DNA from 3 places in the Janthinobacterium sp. HH102 genome. Region 3 is predicted to be linked to each of the others. Evidence: predicted binding sites of a transcription regulator. Region 3 holds the regulator's gene; each other region holds the start of a gene.
The links. The regulator LexA, encoded in region 3, represses DNA repair genes until DNA is damaged. The targets are predictions, from matches to a motif close to ACTGTATNNNNATACAGT.
Positions count from the first base shown of each region.

Region 1 (3,274 bases), 880 kb from region 3:
CTCGGCGCTCATCACGCCGGCCGTCATGACGACAAAGATCAGGGTCATCGCGGCCAGCACGGCCCAGCCCTGGCGCATGTCGCCCACCATGCGGCCGAAGGTGAAGCACAGGCCGGCGGGAATGATGAAGATGGCCAGCATCTGCAGGAAGTTCGACAGCACGGTCGGGTTTTCGTACGGATGCGAGGAGTTGGCATTGAAGAAGCCGCCGCCATTCGTGCCCAGCAGCTTGATCGATTCCTGCGACGCGACGGGGCCCATGGCGATCGTCTGCGTGGCCGCCACTTGCGCTTCCATCACGGGTTTGCCGGCGGCGTCCAGCACGGGCTGGCCGTCGGCCGTCACCTTCGGCGTTTCATACGCCACGTGGTCGAGCAGGGTCACTTCCTTATAGGCGGAAAAATTCTGGATCATGCCTTCGCCCATGAAGACGACGGACAGGGCCAGGGACAGCGGCAGCAGGATGTACAGGGTCGAGCGCACCAGGTCGACCCAGAAATTGCCGATCGATTTGCCCGAGCGCGAGGCGAAGCCGCGCACCAGCGCGAAGATCACGGCGATGCCGGTGGCCGCCGAAAAGAAATTCTGGCAGGCCATGCCCAGCATCTGCGTCAGATAGCTCATGGTCTGTTCGCCGCCGTAGCCCTGCCAGTTGGTGTTGGCGACGAAGCTGACGGTGGTATTGAACGAGGAATCGGGGCTGACGGCGCCCAGGCCCTGGGGATTGAGGGGCAGGAAGCCCTGCAGGCGCTGCAGGCCGTAGACGAAGACGGCGCCCACCGTGTTAAACACGATCAGGGCGATGGCATAGCTTTTCCAGCCCATGGCCTTGTCGGCGGGAAGGCCGGACCAGCGGTACAGCAGGTTTTCCAGCTTTTGCAGCCAGCCCAGGCCGCGCACGGGGCCATCGCCGGCCACCTTGGCCATGTACAGGCCCAGCGGATAGCCGGCGGCCAGCAGCACGGCCAGGAAGGCCACCAACAACAATATCGATTGCGTCGTCATCACAGTTCCTCCGCCTTCAGCAGCGCCACCAGCAAATACACGAGCAGGCCGGCCGAGACGACGGCGCCCAGCACATAAAACGCGTTCATTTGACGCTCCCTAATTTGTCGCAGGCGACGGCAAAGCCGGCCGCCACGACGAAAAACACGGCAATCAAGCCGAGATACACGAGATCCATTCCCACCCTCATTCAGGTTTGTTTTGATAGTGAGCAGATTAGCCAAAAGGGTCTAAAAAATTCGTAAAGACTGGGAAGGCAGCTGTAAACAAGATGTAAAAAAGGCGGCTTTACCGCATAAAATCCATCACAATTGGCGCAAAACCACGCGCGCGGCGCACTGTTGTTGCCTTGGAGTAGCGCTATTGCTCGCCGGACAAGATAGAATGCGCGAGCGTCCGCACAAGGACGCCAAGCCTGCCGCACTGCCCTCTCCCAGTGACGCTGGACGGGATATACTGTATATTCATACAGTTATCGCCGCCGCTGTCATTGCGCCCGCAGTGCCCTGGCCTGGCGTTCCAACCACTGTCTTTACTTAGCTTGAACACGTATGGCCACTAAAAAACCAGCATCCGACTACAGCGAATCATCCATCCGTGTCCTGAAAGGACTGGAACCCGTCAAGCAGCGCCCGGGGATGTACACCCGCACTGAAAATCCGCTGCACATCATTCAGGAAGTGATCGACAATGCCTCCGACGAGGCGCTGGGCGGTCATTGCACGCATATCGCCGTGACGCAGAACACGGATGGCAGCATCACCGTCGAAGACAATGGCCGCGGCATTCCCGTCGGCCTGCACCCGGAAGAAGGCGTGCCGACGGTGGAAATCGTGTTTACACGGCTGCACGCGGGCGGCAAGTTCGACAAGGGTTCGGGCGGCGCCTACGCGTTCTCGGGCGGCTTGCACGGCGTCGGCGTGTCCGTCACCAATGCGCTGTCGACGCGCCTGGAAATCACCGTCTGGCGCAAGGAAAGCGATGGCAATGGCCTGCACCACATGGTGTTTGCCAACGGCGACGTGATCGAGCCCCTGAGTTCCCGCCCCGCCCCGCGCGACGGCAAAAAATCCGGCACGCGCGTCACCGCCTGGCCCGATGCGAAATACTTTGATTCGCCGAACATCTCGCAAACGGAGCTGCAACGCCTGCTGCGCTCGAAAGCCGTGCTGCTGCCGGGCGTGACCGTCACGCTGACCAACGCGAAGACGGGCGATACGCAGACCTGGCAGTACGCGGAAGGCTTGCGCGGCTACCTGACCGAAACGCTGGCGCAGGTATCGAACGGCGAAACCCTGATTCCCCTGTTCGAAGGCGCGCAATACGCGGGCCCGGACTCGGAAGGCTTTGCCGAAGGCGAAGGCGCGGCCTGGGTCGTGGCTTGGACGGAAGAAGGCGCCATCGTGCGCGAATCGTACGTCAACCTGATTCCCACCTCGAATGGCGGCACGCACGAATCGGGCTTGCGCGACGGCCTGTTCGGCGCCGTGAAAAACTTCGTCGAAATGCACTCGCTGCTGCCCAAAGGCGTGAAGCTGCTGCCGGAAGACGTGTTCGCGCGCGCATCGTTCGTGCTGTCGGCCAAGGTGCTGGACCCGCAATTCCAGGGCCAGATCAAGGAACGCCTCAATTCGCGCGACGCCGTGCGCCTCGTGTCGACCTTTACCAAGCCGCCGCTGGAACTGTGGCTGAACCAGCACGTCGACTATGGCAAGAAGCTGGCCGAGCTCGTGATCAAGCAGGCGCAGTCGCGCCAGCGCTCGCTGCAAAAAGTGGAAAAGAAAAAATCCTCGGGCGTGGCCGTGTTGCCGGGCAAGCTGACCGACTGCGAATCGTCGGACATCGCGCGCAATGAACTGTTCCTCGTCGAGGGCGACTCGGCGGGCGGTTCGGCCAAGATGGGCCGCGACAAGGAATTCCAGGCGATCCTGCCCCTGCGCGGCAAGGTCCTGAACTCGTGGGAGACGGACCGCGACCGCCTGTTCGCCAATAACGAGATCCATGACATTGCGGTGGCCATCGGCGTCGATCCGCACAGCGTGGGCGACTCTCCCGACCTGTCGGGCCTGCGCTACGGCAAGATCTGCATCCTGTCGGATGCGGACGTGGACGGCTCGCACATCCAGGTACTGCTGCTGACCCTGTTCTTCAAGCACTTCCCGGTCCTGATCAACAAGGGCCACATCTGCATCGCCCGTCCGCCGTTGTACCGCGTGGACGCGCCGGCGCGCGGCAAGAAGCCGATGCAGAAAATCTATGCGCTCGACGA
Region 1 is NZ_CP062062.1:5,822,712-5,825,985, forward strand. It holds gene kdpA (potassium-transporting ATPase subunit KdpA) at 1-1,005, opposite strand, end outside; gene kdpF (K(+)-transporting ATPase subunit F) at 1,005-1,094, opposite strand; gene JAB4_RS26520 (DNA topoisomerase IV subunit B) at 1,557-3,274, shown strand, end outside.
Region 1: JAB4_RS26520 (DNA topoisomerase IV subunit B) is a predicted target of LexA. The motif match lies at 1,461-1,478, and genes of this name have one in related genera.

Region 2 (3,274 bases), 150 kb from region 3:
AGGCCTTCCGCAATGAAATAATCGCGCGCCTGCGACTGGCCCCACCAGCCCGCTTCGATGCGCTCGGCAACGGACACCATTTTCAGGGGCGAGCCATAGAAGGGCCTGTGCTCGCGCATCAAGAGGGCGATGGGCTGGGCCAGCAGCCAGCCGGGACGGGGCATGCCGGACAAGCCGGGCGGCAAGTCGGGTGGCGCGTTCTTGCCACTGCCCCTGGCCGGCAGCGGCAGCCACTGGTTGGCCGCCTCGGGGCGGTAATCGGCGCGCGGCGCAGCCTGCAAGACATTGTCTGTACCTAGGCGCGCCACCAGCAATTCCAGCAGGCGCTGACGCTCCTGCGGCGTGCCGCCCGGCTCGGGGAACAGGGTCTCGCTGGGCGGCGCCATCGCTTGCACCTGCAGCGCTTCCAGGCTCAGGCCGATCACGGGCGCCTCCAGCACCAGTTGCGCCAGGCGTTCCTTGAGCAAACGCACCAGATGCTCGTCGCGCCAGACGGCTTCGCCCAGCGCCAGGTCGATGACGGTGGGCGGGCGCGCCACCCTGCCCCGCTCGTGCGCCAGCAGCAGCTGTATGCGCTCGACGGCAAATTGCCGCGCGCACAGCCAGCCCGTCATTTGCTGCAGCAGGCGGCGCGCGCCGAACAGCAGCGCGTCGGCGTGCTCCACGCGGTCGAACAGTTCCAGGCTGGCGCGGAACGTGGGCGGCGCCTCGAGCCAGACGAACAGTTCCGTGCTGTGGCCATGCGCGTCGTCGAGCATGTCCAGCAAGGCCCCGCCGCAGCGGCGCTGCAAGCCGGGCCGGGGCAAGTGGCGCAACTGCCCCAGGGTGCGGCAGCCGATGCCCTCGAACCAGTCGAGCCAGGGGCGCGCGGGCGGCAGCAAGGCGCACGGCAAGCCATCGAGCCGGCGCACCAGGCTGGCCATGCTCAAGGTCCGGCCCCGGCGCGTACTGGCGCGCGCCAGCAGCCAGGCACCGCGTGCCGTGGGAGCGCACGACAGCTGGGCCGTGTAGCCGAGCGCGCGCAAGCTGGCCGCAATGTGCCGGCACAGGGCGCGCACGCCGCCGAACAGGCGCAGGCTGGCGCCCGCGTCGACGAGCAGGGTCGCTTCCTCGCCCTGCGCCACCAGCGGCGAATATTGCAGCAGCGCCAGCGCCACCGCCTGCAGGGCCTGCGCTTCCAGCTCGGGCGAGCGCTCGTGCAAACGCGCCTGCGGTGCCAGCATCAGCGCGCCCGCCCGGCGCATGCCGGGCCGGATGCCGGCCGCCAAGGCCAGCGGCGACAGGGCCATCACTTGCTCCTGCTCCAGCACCACGCCGAGGTGGTCAGCCGACCAGCGCGGGCAAAATACTTCGAGCGGGAGCCGGGGCAGGCACAGGCCGATCCAGAGTCGCATGGCGCAGCAATAATGAAGGAGGTTGCAGGGGCAGGAACAACGGCGCGTCGCGCTGCGGTCCCCGGCGCTTGATGAAGCCGATCTCGATGCCGCCGGCGGCCGGGCGCACGGACAGGCGCAGCGGCGCGGGCGACGCATCCTGCGCGCCGTGCAGGGGGCGCAGCATGCAGAACAGGGTGTTGCCCGACTGCGCCGCCAGGTGCAGCCGGCGCAGGCTGTCGGCGCGCACGTGCGATTGCCAGAACAGCAGGGCGCCGCACGTGCCGCTGCGCAAGATGTTCTCGGCCGCCCACAGGGCATCCTTGCTGCCGGCGCTTTTGAGCCACAGCAATTGCGACGGCGCCAGCCCCTGCGCGGCCAGGGCCAGCGCCTGCGGCGGATGGGGCGGCTGCAGCAGCACGATGGGCAAGCCCGGCAGCTGCGCCAGCGCGGGCGCCAGCAGCCGCAATTCGCCGCTGCCCGGCTGCTGCACCAGCAGATCGATAAGGCTGCCGCTGGGCCAGCCGCCGCCGGGCAGCTGCGCCGACAGGGCGGCAAAGCCCGTATCCAGGCAGCGCGCGGCGCCCTGGCCCAGCTGCGACGCACGCCACAGGGACGGGTGCAAGGCTTCCGGCGACGCCATCAATTGGGAATGTTGCATAATTGAATATCAAGATGAATACTGTATGCATATACAGTACTATCCGGACCCGCTTTTGGCAAGGCTTATCTGCGCAGCGCCTGCCCGCAGGCCGCTCCGCCATGTCCGAAAAACCCCGTTTCTGGCATCGATTGCTGTACCATAAGCACTCTCCTTACCGCTCGGCAATGCACCGGGCGGCTTCCTCCGTCCATAAGGAAACGCATTTGACCACCATCCAACTCATCAGCGCCATCGTCTTCGGCCTTGCGCTCATCCACACCTTCGCCGCCAAATCGTTTGAAACATTATCGCGGCGCCACCCCCGCCATGCGGGCTTGCTGCATCTGCTGGGCGAAGTGGAAGTCGTGTTCGGCTTCTGGGCCTTCATCCTGATCATCATCATGGCCTTTGTCTCGGGCAGCGATGCGGCCATCGAGTACGCCGAGTCGCGCCATTACACGGAACCGCTGTTCGTCTTCGTCGTCATGGTCGTGGCCGCCTCGCGCCCCGTGCTCGACGCCGTGCAGCGCCTGTTGAAAGGCGTGGCGCGCGTGATGCCGCTGCGCACGGAACTGGCCCTCGTCTGGCTGGGCCTGGCGCTCGTGCCGCTGACGGGCTCCCTGATCACGGAACCGGCCGCCATGACCCTGGCCGCGCTGATGCTGGCGCCGCAAATCTTCCGCCCGGGCATCCCTGAATGGCTGAAATACGGCGCCTTGGGCGTGCTGTTCGTCAACGTTTCCATCGGCGGTACCCTGACCTCGTATGCGGCACCACCCGTGCTGATGGTGGCCACCACATGGAACTGGGACAGCGCCTTCATGGCCACCCATTTCGGCTGGAAAGCCGCCATCGCCGTGCTGGTCAACGCCACGGGCGTGAGCATTTTGCTGCGCAAATATCTGCACAGCAATACCTCCGACATCAAGCCGAAAGCCGGTGAAGTCGAAGCGCCGAAAGTGCCGCTGGCCGTCAGCCTCGTGCACATGATCGTGCTGGCCGGCGTCGTGACCCTGGCGCATCATCCCGTGCTGTTCATCGGCCTGTTCCTGTTCTTCCTCGGCTTCGTGCAGGCGTATGAGCGCTATCAAAGCCCGCTGATCCTGAAAGAGGGTTTATTGGTCGGCTTCTTCCTCGGCGGCCTGGTGGTACTGGGCGGCATGCAGCAATGGTGGCTGCAACCGATCGTCTCGAGTCTGAAGCCGCTGGCCCTGTTCTTCGGCGCCCTGGGCTTGACGGCAATTACCGACAATGCAGC
Region 2 is NZ_CP062062.1:5,095,676-5,098,949, forward strand. It holds gene JAB4_RS23180 (DNA polymerase Y family protein) at 1-1,394, opposite strand, end outside; gene imuA (translesion DNA synthesis-associated protein ImuA) at 1,324-2,034, opposite strand; gene JAB4_RS23190 (putative Na+/H+ antiporter) at 2,241-3,274, shown strand, end outside.
Region 2: imuA (translesion DNA synthesis-associated protein ImuA) is a predicted target of LexA. The motif match lies at 2,055-2,072, and genes of this name have one in related genera.

Region 3 (3,274 bases):
TTTGGCAACACCAACAGCCTGTGGCAAACGGTGACGGGGCAGGGCATCGCCGTGTCCTTCGTCGACGCCACCGAGGTGGCCAACGTGGCGGCCGCCATCACGCCTGCCACGCGCATCGTGTTCGTGGAAACCATCGCCAATCCGCGCACGCAGATCGCCGACCTGAAAAAAATCGGTGACCTGTGCCGCGAAAAGGGCATCTTGTACATCGTCGACAACACGATGACGACGCCGTATTTGTTCCGCCCGAAAGCCGTGGGCGCGGGCCTCGTGGTCAATGCCTTGACGAAATCCATCGGCGGTCACGGCAATGCATTGGGCGGCAGCTTGACGGACACGGGCGTGTCCGACTGGACGCAGTATCCGAATATTTTCGAGAATTACAAGAAGGCGGCGCCCGCGCAGTGGGGCATCGCGCAGATCCGTGCCAAGGCCTTGCGCGACTTCGGCGCGTCCCTGGGGCCGGAAGCGGCGCACCATATCGCCGTCGGCGCGGAAACCATGGCCTTGCGCATGGACCGCACCTGCTCGAACGCCCTGGCGCTGGCCACCATGCTGGCCGCCGATCCGCGAGTGGCGGCCGTGCACTACCCGGGCTTGGCGTCGCACCCGCAGCACGCCTTGGCGAGCGACCTGTTCCGCAGCTATGGTTCGCTGTTCAGCTTTGAATTGAAGGATGGCATCGATTGCTTCGATTTCCTCAATCGTTTGAATCTGGCTATTCCCGCGAGCAACCTGGGCGACACGCGCACCCTGGTCATTCCCGTCGCCCACACGATCTTCTATGAGATGGGCGCCGAGCGCCGCGCCAGCATGGGCATCGCCGAATCGCTGATCCGCGTCTCCGTCGGTATCGAGGATGAGGTGGATCTGCTTGAGGATTTCCGCCAAGCACTCGATGTATAAGTCGCCGGACAAATGAAAAGGGCCGCAACAGTCATGCTGTTGCGGCCCTTTGTTCGTGCAGTCGTTTAATGCCAGTTGCGCATCAGTCCCACAGCCAGGCCTTCCAGGGCGAATTCATCTTTCGGCAGCAGTTCGATGACGGAAACTTAGGTGTCAGAACTTAGGTGTCAGGCATGAGAAGGGGCCGCAACTAAAAACTGGGGTCAGACCCGGCGGGTCTGACCCCGGCAGGCAACTTAATGCCAGCTGCGCATCAAGCCGACTGCCAGGCCTTCCAGGGCAAATTCATCTTCCGGCGACACGGTGATGACCTTGAAATCCGGGTTTTCCGGCAGCAATTCGATGACGGAACCCGTCTTCTTGTAGCGCTTGACCGTGACTTCGTCGCCGATGCGGGCCACGACGATCTGGCCATTCTTGGCGCTGTCGACCTTTTTGACGGCCAGTAAATCGCCATCCATGATGCCGGCGTCGCGCATGGACCAGCCGCGCACCTTCAGCAGGAAGTCGGGCTTGGCCGAGAACAGGGCCGGGTCCACGTTGTAGCTCGCTTCCAGGTTTTCCTGGGCAAGGATGGGCGAACCGGCGGCCACCCTGCCGATCAGGGGCAGCGACATCAGCAGCGCCGCCGGCACTTTCGATGGCGGCGCTTCGGCTGCCGCGCCGATCAGGCGGATGCCGCGCGAGGTGCCGGGCGAAATCTCGATCGCGCCCTTGCGGGCCAGGGCCTGCAAATGCTCCTCGGCCGCATTGGCCGATTTGAAACCCAGTTCATTGGCAATTTCGGCACGGGTGGGGGGAAAGCCCGTGTTTTCAATCGCGTCCTTGATCAGGTTCAGGATTTGTTCTTGTCGTGCTGTCAGCTTGATCATGAGCGGTGGGTGCATACTAAAATGCTGTCTATATGAACAGTCTGTATTTTTGTACAGTATCGCCCACTATGCAAGGGGATTTCCGTGTTTTCGGCGAATTTCGCAAGAAATACTTGTTCCCGGTCGAAAAGCACGGTGGTCCGCGGGCTTTTCGGGCACTGGCGCAAGCAATGATTGAAACGTTTGCAAAAGGCGGTTATAATCTTCGGCTGACCTTCCCACACCCGTCTTGACGCCGGGGTGGGCGATTATCAATCCGACCTGAAGGAGTTTGCATGCGTCATTATGAAATAGTCTTTATCGTCCATCCGGACCAAAGCGAGCAAGTGCCCGCGATGATCGAACGCTACAAAGCCAGCGTAACCACCCGCGGCGGTTCGGTTCACCGCGTGGAAGATTGGGGCCGCCGTCAAATGGCTTACTCGATCCAAAAGCTGCCTAAAGCACACTACATCTGCCTGAACATCGAATGCGACAACGAGACCCTGGTCGAGTTGGAAACAGCATTCAAATTCAATGATGCCGTGTTGCGTCACCTGACCGTTAAAATGAAGAAAGCTGAAACAGCTCCTTCGCCGATGATGAAATCGGTACAACGCGAAGACGCGGCCAAAAGCCACCGCACCGAAGCACCAGCAGCCGCTCCAGCCGCAGCAGCAGCTTAATTTTTGACCAGGATCGTGCGCTGAACCAGCTACAAGTCACCGCCATCATTGCCGAGCGCGAAATATTGCGCTATACCCCGGCAGGGCTGCCGATTGTGAATGCAGTATTGCAACACAGTTCGCAGCAGATGGAAGCAGGGATTGCCCGTTTGACCGAGTTTGATGTTGCCGCGCTAGCCGCTGGCGAAATTTCAGGCCGGTTCAGTCAGGCAAGCTTGGGCGGGGTGTATCAGTTCACGGGTTTCCTGGCCAGGAAGAGCCGCAACAGCAAGAGTTTGGTGTTTCACATCATTGATTTTAGTGCAGTCAATTCTGACTAGCGCATTTTAGATACAGGAGCCTGACATGGCATTCGGTAAAAAGTTCGACAAAAATAAGCTCAAGCTTAAAGAAAAACGCAAACAGCAAAACCCTTTGTTCAAACGTAAGAAGTTCTGCCGCTTCACGGCAGCTCACGTTGAGCAAGTCGACTACAAAGACGTCGACACGCTGAAAGACTTCGTCCAGGAAAACGGCAAGATCATGCCAGCACGCCTGACCGGTACCAAAGCGCACTACCAGCGCCAAGTCGACACCGCAATCAAGCGCGCTCGCTTCCTCGCGCTGCTGCCATACACCGATCTGCACCACGCTTAATCGGTCAGATATTCCTGGAGAAGAACTATGCAAATCATTCTGTTAGAAAAAGTTGTAAACGTCGGTAACCTCGGCGAAGTCGTCAAAGTCAAAGACGGTTACGCACGTAACTTCCTGATCCCGCAACGCCTGGCACGTCGTGCTACGGCAACCGCTGTGGCTGAATTCGAAGTCAAGCGCGCCGAACTGGAAAAA
Region 3 is NZ_CP062062.1:4,944,639-4,947,912, reverse strand. It holds gene JAB4_RS22575 (cystathionine gamma-synthase family protein) at 1-906, shown strand, start outside; gene lexA (transcriptional repressor LexA) at 1,143-1,778, opposite strand; gene rpsF (30S ribosomal protein S6) at 2,054-2,443, shown strand; gene priB (primosomal replication protein N) at 2,464-2,763, shown strand; gene rpsR (30S ribosomal protein S18) at 2,789-3,079, shown strand; gene rplI (50S ribosomal protein L9) at 3,107-3,274, shown strand, end outside.